Regions from separate parts of the Paenibacillus hebaui genome, predicted to be linked through region 3. Evidence: riboswitches for the same ligand, from Rfam matches in the RefSeq annotation. Region 3 holds a riboswitch; each other region holds the start of a gene.

Region 1 (3,124 bases), 2.5 Mb from region 3:
CAAATAACTCAAAAAGGCTGATCGTCTCAAGTCACGTATCTCTTGAGACGATCAGCCTTTTATACTGCTGTGCAGCAACTTTACCATGATAGAATAATTGCTACTATATATTTTCAGTTTCCTAATCCCGATCTATGACCAACAGAGGCAGAAGCTGCTCCAGTGATTCAATCGTCCAGTCTGGACGCTCCTCATCATCACGCTCTGGCTGGAATCTGCCATACCCCTGTAAAATCCGTATCGTGTGCATCCCCAGCTTCTTCGCAGGCATGATGTCATTATCAATCCGGTCGCCGATCATTACCGCTTCCTCGGGTTTACATCCTGCCTGTTTCAGCGCTACAGCATACAGCTCAGGATCAGGCTTGGACACTCCTTCTTCAGCCGAACAGGCGAGCACATCCACATATCTGCGCAACCCGTAGCTCTCCAGCCGATCTTCTGTCCCCGGACTCTGATTGGCAATGATGCCAATCTTATAATGCTCCGACAAGGTCTGGAGAACAACGTCGGCAGACGCAAAGGGACGTTCAAGTTCCTTGCGAAACTTCAATCTTTCCTGAATCCGCTCCCGATGTTCGGCATCACTGATCCATGTGCGAATGGCTACTTTCATCGGCCACTGCTCATAATTTCGGTAACACAAAGCAAACAGCTCTCGTACCGTCTCTATTTTCACCGAATATCCTAACGCACAAGCCTCGCGAACAAACTGCCCGATAATATCATCCACTGGCTCCCATTCATCCACCAGCGTATCCCCTACATCAAAGAACAACCACTTTAACCCATGTACATCCGGCACGCCTATTCCTCCTTGTGAGCCACAGGAAAACGATCTCTTCCATTGCCTGAATCATAAAAAAGAAGACTCACCATCATGCATGAGTCTCCTCAGAATTCCGTTTATTTATAATTACAATTATAACAGGCAGCTGACACCGGATCAATCACAAGCGAGCGCATTAACCATTAAGCAAGAACCCAACCTCACCATTTAAAGAATAAACAATTCGGTCTGCTCCCATACCTCGGTAGATTCCTTTAGGATGGCTTTGCTCTGTAATAACACATAGAGACTTGGAAGTCCATGAGCGACAGATCTGTAAATACCGACAGGTCAGGTTTAGACTGTTCTCAAAAATAAAAACGTTGCCGACGCTGCCCTGCGGCAGAAACCATTTCTGAGCTGCAGCCGTATTCATGCGAATGACATGCTCCACTCCAATTCTCCGAAGCCTCCGTTCTTCCCCTGCACTGTTGGTCAGAACGGCAAACGGCATTTTTTTGTACATCAGCAGCTTGATAAATTTACGGCCTGCCTCATTTGGAGCAGTCACTAAGATCATCTCTTTATCCATCATTCGTTCCTCCCTTAGCGTGAAAAGACAACAAAAAAGAAGCGTGGGGGACCAAGGCCTCCCGGACGCTTCTTAAATAATTCATAGCGAAAAACGCCATGAACCAGCGTACGGCTTGTTGCCTCTCCCTTTAACGCTTACGAGGTTAGCTGACGGATTCGGGCGCGAGAGTCGCCCTATTTCCGGCTGTCACCGGAAAATTCACCCCATGGATGCCTACTGTCGTGAACAGCGCATCCTGTTGGTTCCCCCGTTTCCCACCCATGAAATGAATGGAAACTCAGCGATTAAAACATCGTTCCTTATTATGATTAATCAGAGCGATATTATCGTTTGTTTCGTTTTTCATGTAAAAAATTTAATTTAAATTGAAATTACGATATGAATCATACACCCGCGCCCAATCGGTGTAAAGTCTTCACAGATCACCGAATCGGCGGATTTTCACCATTCCATGCCAATAATAACGCTTACATCGTATTTATACTACATGCAAGTCTTCAAATCTCTCTAATTCTCTTTTTTTCAAAAATCATGAGGAATATCATTCACAGTTTATACAATACATGCCCTAAATGAGCATAAAAGACGATATTAATTTTGCATTATTTAATTGCAATCAATATAATAGGTAATAGAAGAACACATAATAGGAGGCGATTCTCATGTCAGTCTATGAATACAAAGTAAACACCCTTCGCGGTCAGGAAGTTGAAATGTCTGAATATCGTGACAAAGTACTGCTTATCGTGAATACAGCAAGCCAATGCGGCCTCACACCCCAATTCAAAGGTCTGCAAGAGCTGCAAGACAAGTTTAAGGACTCCCCTTTTGAAGTTCTCGGTTTTCCAAGCAATCAGTTTGCACAGGAAAAAGGCTCTTCCGACGATATTGCTGAGTTCTGCCAGATGAACTATGGTGTTAGCTTCCCGATGTTTGAGAAAATCGATGTGAATGGTTCGAGCGCGCACCCTCTCTTCCAGCATCTCAGCAAAGAGGCTCCTGGTGTGCTCGGCTCCAAAGCAATTAAGTGGAATTTCACCAAATTCCTTGTCGATCAGAACGGACGTGTTCTGAAACGTTATGCACCCAAAACAACACCTGACAAGATTGAGGCGGACATTAAGGATTTGCTTAAATAAGCCATTGGCATAAATGCAATAAATAACATAATAAGGTCATCCGAACCCGTGGAGAACAACAATTCAACCTGGGCAAACGGATGACCTTTTTCGTTTGCGGATCTGCCTATCCGTACAATAAAAAAAAGAAGCCACCCAATATGGGAAGCTTCTTCTTATCATTCATTATGATGCGGGCGAGAGGACTCGAACCTCCACGGGCATACGCCCACTACCCCCTCAAGGTAGCGTGTCTGCCATTCCACCACGACCGCATGTCGTAAATAATCGGCAACAGAATTGATTATACCCGGTTCATATTTAAAAGTAAAGTATTTTTTCAAATGTCATTTTAACGTTCGTTTTTTCTTCATAAAACGGATATTCTCGTCATTTTATCCTATCAAATGCATATCATTACATTGGATCTCATTTCACCTTTAAAAACTACTCATCAAGTCATATATAATAACACAAAAACTATTTTACTTTAAATACCAGAGAACTATTGACAAAAATCAGATATTTGTGTGATTATATATAACATATAATTCGGATTTACACACATAAAACAAACTAAACAGGAGTACAAATGTTATTTAACATAACATTTAACGAATGTAGGAGGCGAAAGATTGTGAA
Region 2 (3,124 bases), 3.3 Mb from region 3:
CGAACAGCAAGTGGGTGCAAAAACGATGGAGCGCATCCTCTCTACCTATGTGAAGAAATATCGTTTCAAACATCCCACTTCCGCCGATTTCCAAAAGGTCGTGGAGCAAGTGACCCGCACATCCTGGTCCGATTATTTTGATCAATATGTGTATGGCAGCGGCATGACTGACTTTGCAGTGGAGAAGATTACGGTTACTCCTACCCATAAGGACAGCCAAACATTGTACGAGTCATCGGTCACGTTGGTGAAAAAAGGCAGTGATTACACGAAGGTGCCTGTTCGCATTGTTTTTGAAGATGGGCATATCCTTACCAAAGAATGGGACGGTAGCGAGAAGCGCATTACCTACAAATTGACACATACTTCTCCCGTTTCCTGGGCTATGACAGATCCATTATATACCATCGTGTTAGAGAATCGTCATATAAACAATTTTCTAAAAGCCGGACTGGATGAACCAACCCAATCTCGTTGGAGCATGAGCGCAACCAAAATTATAGAAGCCATATTCGGAAGTCTGTCATGGTGAGGTGGAGACAGTGAAAGCGAAAATACGTGAAGGCTGGTTTCTCGTTCGTCAGCATATGTTCATTGCAGCACTTATATTTCTCTATCAATTAATATGGGGGTATTTCCTCTATAGAATGGTAAAGTCGGCTGTTGTTCCGCTTCTCCTGCGTTATCCTGACCCTGATGCCGGGGAGCTGAGTACCCTTTTATTCAAAATGGAAAGCCAACTCAGCCTGTCAACGAATCCCGAGGTACATCGCTATCTGTGGATTCTAGGGGCCATGCTGCTGCTTCGCATGCTGATCAGCCCCCTGATTCAGGCGGGATTGTTGTACTCACTCCAACACTTTAATCATACAGAAGAACGAATTCCTTTTGTTCGTGGTATCCAAAATCTATGGAAACCGATGCTCCTGCTGCACGCTATCCGAACATTATTGTTGCTACTGCCGGCCTACTGGCTTGTACCAAAACTCTATTCCATCTTTATGGATGGTTTTCATTCCCTCCAGCTACTCTTGCCTGGTATCCCTTACGTTGCTGGGTGGATCGTATACGGGTGGGTGATCCATCATGCCCTGCTCTACATGCAGTTTGGTGTCTCGGCCCCTGACGGAGAAGGTGGAGTGCGTGGTACGTTTCAGGCACTATGGATCGCATTACGTCATGTCTTCACTCTAATCGGTATTGCTATGCTTCTAGGTGGACTTCACCTGCTGGTCTTTGGTGCGTTTACTTCAGCTTCATGGTTAGTAACTGGCTTAACTGGTCTTATACTACAACAAACGTATCCACTTGCCAGATGCCTACTGAGCCTATGGAAAATATGTGCTCATTTCCGGTTATGGCAGTCTAAGTCGGTCAAAGGTTAACATGAACGGTTAAAAAATGGTTACCATTCTATGTAAAGTTACGTTCATTAAACGCTGCTATACAAGCAAACCTCGACCTTTCCCCGTCAAAGGTCGAGGTTTTTTTTGCTAATTTTGTTGCTAAACGTTGCCAAAGCAGCACACCTCTGTTACAATAATCGCAGTGAGTTTTTAGTAACAACTTTGTAATCTTTACATTCATATTTGTAACTACTTAAAATTTAATCGTCATTTCTTGATTTCGCAGGTGCATAACTAGCATAGCCAAATTCCTGGCACCTGGGAAGCGGGGGAACCAGTTATGGGTGAATTGATCTTGCAACAGAGGGATCATAGGGGACCTTCAACCGAATCCTTAAGCTAACCTCGCAGGCATTGGAAGGGGTATATCTCTTGTTAAAAAAGAAATTAACCGCAGCTGTACTTAGTATAACATTCGCACTATCGCTTGGTGCAGGTAGCGCATTCGCAGATTCAAAGATGGACCAAGTAATCGATTCAGCTAAGGGTACTACATATAAAAGCGGAGGAACAACGCTTGACGGTTTTGACTGCTCTGGGTTCACACGGTATGTATTTGACAAGCTGGGCATTGATTTGGCACGCCAATCCAGTTCCCAATTTGACATGGGCGACTCCGTGTCTCGTATGGAAATGAGACCGGGTGATTTGGTATTCTTCAACACAACAGGCAAAGGAGTCTCGCATGTAGGGATCTTCGTAGGAGATGGGAAGTTCGCACACTCTTCTTCTTCCAAAGGGGTTACGATCAGTGCTTTGAGTGAGAACTACTGGGCTAACCGCTATGTTGGCGCTAAACGGATTATGAGCACGGACGCATATGAATCAGTAGCCCTCGACTAGGGGTAAGCTGAGTAACATCATGCTGTAACCAATAACTATACTGTAACGAAGCATAACAGCACCGCCCGGTACATTCTTCGCAGGAATGTATCCGGCGGTTTTTTTGTGCTTCCATTCCTGATCAACTACATCAATTATGCTATAAACACCACTGCACTTGATCAGTCATTTGGTGCTTTATCGTCCGTGCCCTTATGATATTTTTACCCATCCTACTATAATATAAACGGAATTAACGGAACTTTTGTTTCACTTTTTTTCACTGAAATGAAAACTTGCCAAATGAATGCCTCTTTTGTAGAGTAAAAACAGGTCTAGCTATGGAATGACATATCGGATGAACGAATATAGATCATGAACAGCCTGTTCACAATGAGAGGAGCGTACAGTTGTATGGATGAAGCCCCTGTGACGTTTCACGTTGTGCCCATGCAAGAAGAACATGCGGAGCAAATCTGCAATTGGCAGTATGATCCGCCTTATAATATGTATAACTGGCTACCCTGGGAGCAAATGAAGGCACTCGAAGTTGAATTTGGGGATGCCCGGCTGCGGGATGAACAATATGCCGTGGTACTGGGAGAAGATCATCAGATCTGCGGATTCGCTCAGTATTTTCCACTGGGAGGTGTGACCCGCATTGGACTTGGCATGCATCCCGAACGCTGTGGTCATGGTCAGGGGGCGGCTTTTGTATCGGCTATTGTGAAGGAAGCCATTCGCCGGAATCCTGCGGACGAAATTGATCTGGAAGTGTTAACCTGGAATGATCGGGCCATTCGTGTTTATCACAATGCTGGATTTGTCACACAGGATACATACGAACGACAAACACCGAGTGGGCTACAATGTTTTTACTGCATGGTCTATGAAGG
Region 3 (3,124 bases):
TTGTGTTGACATTCATATTGTCCAAGCTGCTCGGTCGATTGGAAAGGAAGTTGAGTGCAAGTGATAGACGTTAGACAATTACACAAATCTTATGGAAACAACGATGTGCTTAAGGGCATTAACGTTACAATCGGCAAAGGCGAGGTTGTTGTGGTCATCGGTCCATCTGGATCGGGAAAAAGTACCTTCCTGCGCTGTCTGAATCTGCTGGAGCAGCCTACTTCAGGTGAAATTGATTTCGAAGGCGTGTCGATCACGGACCCGAAACACAATATTAATGCAACGCGTGAAAAAATGGGGATGGTGTTCCAACATTTCAATCTGTTCCCGCACAAAACGGTGCAGCAGAACATCACGATTGCTCCTATTAAAGTGAAAAAACAATCGTCACAGGAAGCGGACCAAATTGCAGCGGACCTGCTAAAAACGGTTGGCTTATCTGATAAAAAGGATACATTCCCGAATCAACTGTCTGGTGGACAGAAGCAGCGCATCGCCATTGCACGGGCACTTGCCATGCAACCACATGTAATGCTGTTTGATGAACCTACCTCGGCGCTGGACCCTGAGATGGTCGGGGAAGTGCTCGATGTCATGAAACGGCTTGCTGAAGGCGGTATGACGATGGTTATCGTAACGCATGAGATGGGTTTTGCTCGTGAAGTGGGTGACCGTATCTTGTTCATGGATGGCGGAGTTATTGTTGAAGAGGGAACACCGGCAGAAGTGTTTGGTCAACCCAAACATGCACGTACACGTGACTTCCTTGCCAAAGTGCTTTAATTAATTTGTTACGATTACTCATGCCATTTTGGTATATGCATTGCTTGAGATAGTATCAAAAAAGAGCCTTTACTGACTTCAAGTCGGTAAGGCTCTTTTTTATGGGTAGCATAAGAATGAATTTACATAAAAAGTAACGTTTTTGTTACCGATATTAATCATTTTTTATAGACAATTTCTTGAAAAACCTTTATTTAATCCACATGGATTAAACGCTGTACACGTATTTGGTAACATTTACTACAACTATAGGTTACAATATTGTGATATATTGTTCCTGCCGAAACTTTCAGAGTGGGAAGTGTGGAGGATGTAACGATGCAGATTGTGCAGGGGAAGATCTATAGCACGCTGCTTGGGGTGAATTAGGTCGTACATAACGTATGGAATGTGATTTAGTACCTATAGGGTGGGTCTCCTCTATCCGAATCCGACAACTAACTTCGCAGGCATAATGAGGGAGGAAGACCATGATTAACAAGAAACGTATAGCCAAAACAGCAACAGCATTGCTGACCGCAGTAATGCTCATTCAAGCCGTTCCGGCTCACGCAGATTCAGTTCATGTGGCCAAAGAAGGGGATACCTTCTACACCTTATCGAAGACATATGGAGTAGCACTTAACACACTTATAAAAGCTAATAATGACATTTCGCCTTACAACATTTATGGTGGTGTAAAAATTACGATTCCTGGCAAAGCAAACACGGTATCTGCAGCTGCTGCGGCTCCTGAGGCTAAATCACAGGCCAAAACAGTCACGACAGCAAGTCTGGATGTCAACGCAGATAACAAGGTCGTTCAAGCCTGGGGGAAAACGTTCGATTACAGCAAGGCAGTGGATGTGAAAGCAACGGCATACTCTGCAGATGCATCCGAAAACGGGGGATGGGGTGCGGTGGATTACTTCGGTAATGCACTAGAATTGGGCACGATCGCAGTAGATCCATCTGTAATTCCACTGGGTACTAAAGTGCTGGTGACAGGTCATAGTCATCCCGGACTGCCGAAACAGGCATTTGTAGCCACAGCACGTGATGTGGGAGGCGCTATCAAAGGCCATCGGATTGATATCTTTATCCCTGGAAGTAAACAGTCTGTGAGCACATTTGGCTTCCAGAATGTAGAGTTGTATATTTTGAAATAACACAGAGATAGGTCTTGCATCCATCCAAGAAAAAAAAGGTGTCCATCGGTCACGGTTAAAGTGATTGACGGACACCTTTTTTATACCCGATGGCAGCGAAGCTGAAAGAGCCGAAGGACGCAGTAGAATCTGAACGAGTGATGTTATTATCCGTCAGTACACACCTGCTTCTAGTGCTGATCCATGCGAGGATACCCGTAAAGGAAGCTTTCTAATTCTTGCCCTTTGGCAGCCCCAACATTTCGTCCAAGGTTACCAGATCATACCCGTGGTTACGCAACTCCTCAATGATTTCAGGAAGTGCCTCAATTGTACCGCTCAGATTCGATCCCACACCGCCTCCTGCATGTTGCAGAACGATTGAACCGGGTTTCACGGCGGATAGGATGTTTTCTTTCACCTTGTCTTTGGAAAGACCTTTCCAATCTAGTGAATCAACGTTCCAGTTCACAATGCTGTAATGTTGTCTGGCAGCCCATTGCAGCTGTTGTTCATTAATGTCCCCATAGGGTGGGCGAATCATCTTGGGCGTGTAACCTGTTAGATTGCGAATGATATCTCCTGTATGTAGGATTTGTTTACGAAATGCATTCATGGTCAGCTTGCTGAACTCGGGATGATTATAACTGTGATTGCCTACGATATGTCCTTCCTTCACCATGCGTTTCACCAGATCCGGGTGTTTCTCTGCACGGCTTCCCACAATGAAAAAAGTAGCTCTTACCTTATATTTCTTCAAAATATCCAGAACCTGCGGGGTGAACCGTGGATCAGGGACATCATCAAACGTCAGTGCGACCTGTTTCGTAGAGGGACCATTGGTTTTGAATGTATCAGCATATTTTTGTCGGAGCTGTCCAAGTGTCAGCTGTTCTTCTTGTGAAGAATTGGAATTCGAAGCGGGTTCACTTTGCAGGCTTGAAGCAGCCCATAACAAAGCAGGAGAATAACTCCCTCCAAGAAGAATAATTATGACCGATAACATAATGAGGCGTACACGCATGATAGCGGCCTCCTTTTCCCAGTTTGCGTTCTCTATGGTATGCCCGAAGAATCCAACGAATATGCGTGCTGTGAGATGTTTCATTGCTCATTTTTTCAATCCCAGCGATAATTCCACCATAGATATCATATATAAAAAAGGATAGGTGGATTAGATGAATACATATGACTTGAAATCCGTTCGTTTGCAG
Region 4 (3,124 bases), 3.2 Mb from region 3:
CTTTGCGCGTTGCATCGGCTTCCGGAATGAAGGCGTGCTTGCAGCCTGGGACTTTATTGGCAATAATTTTACGAATGCGTTCGCCGGCATGATCCGGGTCTGTCAGTATAATGACACCACGTCTCTCTTGAGCGAGCGCAATCCGCTTCAGAATGCGCTGGTTGATTGCAGATCCACCTGTCTCGATTGTATCTGCCTGGACCGCGCGACGAATGGCTACGGTGTCGTCACGTCCTTCCACCACGATGACTTCTTTTATCATGTTCCATTTCTTCCTTTCTAACGCAAAAAGAAGAGGAATATCCTCTTCTCTGCCAAACGGCGGGGGAGACTGCATTCAGACCCCTCCGCCGCATATTCCGCATGAATCAATCATGCAACTATTTTATAGCATTCCCATTTCAAAGTAAAACGAAATTAGTTCGCTTCCGGCTTCACCGGACCGATTACATAAACCGTCTTGCCTTTCTTACGTCCGAAATTCAGGGCATGCTTTACACTATCATAATACACATCAATTTTGTGGCCTTTAATCGCACCACCTGTGTCTTCCGCACGACGGAAGCCAAGGCCTTCGATATAGACCCACCAGCCAATTGGAATGATTTTAGGATCAACCGCAATGGTGCGCCCTTCCGTTACACGAGTACCGGAAGCTGTTTTAGTACCAATGCCAGGCTCTTCGGAAGAGTAGGCAGTCATGGATACGTTCTTAAGGACTTTGGAGTATTTAAAAGAAGTCCCCGATACGTTAACTACTTTGCTGCCCGAGGCAGATGTTTTCTTCGAGTTCGTTGTCGTTGCTTTTTTGGTTGTAGATGTTTTAGCCGATACCGTCTGAATCTTCGGTTCTTTCACGACTGGTTTAGCCTTGGTGCCAACAGCGATCACTTTATCAACTCGATTATTAGCAACCGATTTGCCAACCATTTTTTTGGAGACCAATTCTCCATCTTGGAACACCTTTTCAATATGCTGTACAATGGTGCCTTCTTTACCACTGACAACGACGCGATTGTCGCCTTTGTACAAGCTAGGGTCAGCCGTTTTGATCACTTTATAAGCAACCGGCTGTTTCACATCTACTGTACGCTTTGTTACACGCACTACACGGATTTTCATGTCCGCTTTAATGTTGGTCCCAAGTGCAGGATACACTTTATCTTTACTTGCAATCTGAATACCTGATTTTTGAATCGCATCTTGGACCGATGAATCGGTTGTATACAGAGTCTTGGTGTTTCCGTCTGCCGTAATATTAACTGGAACGGCCCGCTCAATAACGATGCGGTCTCCATCTGCAATGGCCCCGTTCAAGGGCATGGATACCTGATCGTGAGGGCTGACTGTGATTGACTGCTCCTCCAACATTTCTTGAAGCATTCCTGTACGAGTCTCTACCGCTTGAGCTTTGCCATCAATAACCAGTGAAATTTGCTTCCCGGCCTGACCGTAAACGACTAACAAGATCATGATTGTAAGCGCAATTGAGAAAATCGCGATCAATGCCATTTGACGCAAGTTCTCATGCTTCCACCGCAACGCGAAAGACTTACTGGATGATCGTGACTCATGGGTCTCTTCTGGTTGGAATGTGCCCACTTCTCCGTCCTCCTTCATAGCCTCGCCGTCTAAAGTAATGCATGATGTCTTTGACGTGACTATACCAAATTTTCTACAGAACACAGGTTAGACTAACATAACCGGTTCTGCACCATGAACCAATCTTCGCAACATGATGTCATCGTCCTGAATACTTACCGTATGATGACTGTCTTTCTTTTATTCAAAAACAAAAAAGCCAAAGAAAGAGTTTAAGAGGAACTCTTTCGTGGCTTCCGAATGATTTTGAATATCGGAAATTCATGCACGAGGTTGCCTCTCTTTTTCCGCTTGCGAGGTTAGCTGTCGGGTTCGGGCGAAAGAGAGCCGCCCTATCTCAGGTCATCCGCTCATGGCGGACGCCCTTGAATTCACCCCGAGACCCAAAGAAGAAATCAAATACGGCTTCGCAGATCCATTCGCTGTTTTGGGTCAGCGAATGTTGCGCATCGGTTACTTCCACCGATGTTTAAGCCCTATTGGTTCCCCCGCTCTCCGTTAACGGAGACTCAGCGAGACTGATTCATGAAAGTAATGTTGTTTCATCGGAAAGTGTCCCTTTGTTCATCCCCCGAACATCTGTCCAATTTTCCGCGCAACAATTCACTGAAAAGATGATATCCTGTTTTGATGCATGTTGTAAAGCATCGATCAAGTACGTTTTTCTGAATATTTGGTTAAAATATTGTAATATTCTTGATTTATTTGGATCAAAGAGCAAATTAACTCCGCTTAACTCCCTTTTTCACCTGATTTACTCGATATCTTAACGAATCCCAAATCGTTCCATGGCATTTTTGGTTGTTATTGCAGCAATTTCCTCTAAGGAAATACCTTTAATTTCCGCAGCTGCTGCCGCAACCAGACGTACATGCGCTGTCTCATTTCGTTTGCCACGATAAGGATGAGGTGTCAAATAAGGAGAGTCCGTTTCGAGAAAAAACCGATCCATAGGGACCTTCTCAAGTACCTCCTTGGGCTGCTTTGCATTTTTGAACGTGATTGGCCCACCAAAGGACAGATGAAAGCCCAGATCCAGGCACATTTTCGCCGTTTCCCAGCTCCCAGAGAACGAATGCATAACTCCGCCTACCTCGCCCGCCTTCTCTTCACGCAAAATCTTAACAATATCCTCGTGCGCATCCCGATTATGGATCACAATAGGCATATTCACTTCACGAGCCAGAGCAATTTGTTGTCGTAATACGCGGTGCTGCACTTCCTTCGGCGAAGTATCCCAATGATAATCCAATCCAATCTCACCGATGGCAACCACTTTTTCATGCTTGCATAAAGATGCAATCCATTCCAGATCGCCCTCCTGCATCGTGATCGCATCTACCGGGTGCCAACCTACAGCTGCGTATATAAAATCATAGGTCTCAGCCAGCTTCATCGTGGATGGAATGGTCTCCCGGTTAAAGCCAACATTGATCATACGGCCAATCCCTGCATCCACAGCACGCTGAATCATGTCCTCGCGGTCCTCGTCGAATTGCGGTGCATCCAAGTGAGTATGTGT

Evidence for each region. Region 3 has a riboswitch for cyclic di-AMP ahead of ACR32F_RS17905 (3D domain-containing protein). Riboswitches for the same ligand answer to the same signal wherever they lie in the genome.
Region 1: another riboswitch for cyclic di-AMP. It lies ahead of ACR32F_RS06915 (hypothetical protein); the one in region 3 lies ahead of ACR32F_RS17905 (3D domain-containing protein).
Region 2: another riboswitch for cyclic di-AMP. It lies ahead of ACR32F_RS00530 (C40 family peptidase); the one in region 3 lies ahead of ACR32F_RS17905 (3D domain-containing protein).
Region 4: another riboswitch for cyclic di-AMP. It lies ahead of ACR32F_RS00155 (ubiquitin-like domain-containing protein); the one in region 3 lies ahead of ACR32F_RS17905 (3D domain-containing protein).

Annotation. Positions count from the first base shown of each region.
Region 1 is NZ_CP196836.1:1,566,983-1,570,106, reverse strand. Features, by position in the region: gene ACR32F_RS06920 (HAD family hydrolase) at 122-805, opposite strand; gene ACR32F_RS06915 (hypothetical protein) at 966-1,364, opposite strand; cyclic di-AMP (ydaO/yuaA leader) riboswitch at 1,481-1,657, opposite strand; gene ACR32F_RS06910 (glutathione peroxidase) at 2,027-2,503, shown strand; tRNA gene ACR32F_RS06905 (tRNA-Leu) at 2,675-2,757, opposite strand; gene ACR32F_RS06900 (urease accessory protein UreF) at 3,120-3,124, shown strand, end outside.
Region 2 is NZ_CP196836.1:110,349-113,472, reverse strand. Features, by position in the region: gene ACR32F_RS00540 (M1 family metallopeptidase) at 1-532, shown strand, start outside; gene ACR32F_RS00535 (hypothetical protein) at 543-1,385, shown strand; cyclic di-AMP (ydaO/yuaA leader) riboswitch at 1,638-1,775, shown strand; gene ACR32F_RS00530 (C40 family peptidase) at 1,779-2,249, shown strand; gene ACR32F_RS00525 (GNAT family N-acetyltransferase) at 2,643-3,124, shown strand, end outside.
Region 3 is NZ_CP196836.1:4,053,527-4,056,650, reverse strand. Features, by position in the region: gene ACR32F_RS17915 (ABC transporter substrate-binding protein/permease) at 1-74, shown strand, start outside; gene ACR32F_RS17910 (amino acid ABC transporter ATP-binding protein) at 61-783, shown strand; cyclic di-AMP (ydaO/yuaA leader) riboswitch at 1,052-1,251, shown strand; gene ACR32F_RS17905 (3D domain-containing protein) at 1,254-1,931, shown strand; gene ACR32F_RS17900 (polysaccharide deacetylase family protein) at 2,143-2,934, opposite strand; gene ACR32F_RS17895 (hypothetical protein) at 3,089-3,124, shown strand, end outside.
Region 4 is NZ_CP196836.1:32,129-35,252, reverse strand. Features, by position in the region: gene rnmV (ribonuclease M5) at 1-262, opposite strand, end outside; gene ACR32F_RS00155 (ubiquitin-like domain-containing protein) at 418-1,602, opposite strand; cyclic di-AMP (ydaO/yuaA leader) riboswitch at 1,875-2,127, opposite strand; gene ACR32F_RS00150 (TatD family hydrolase) at 2,369-3,124, opposite strand, start outside.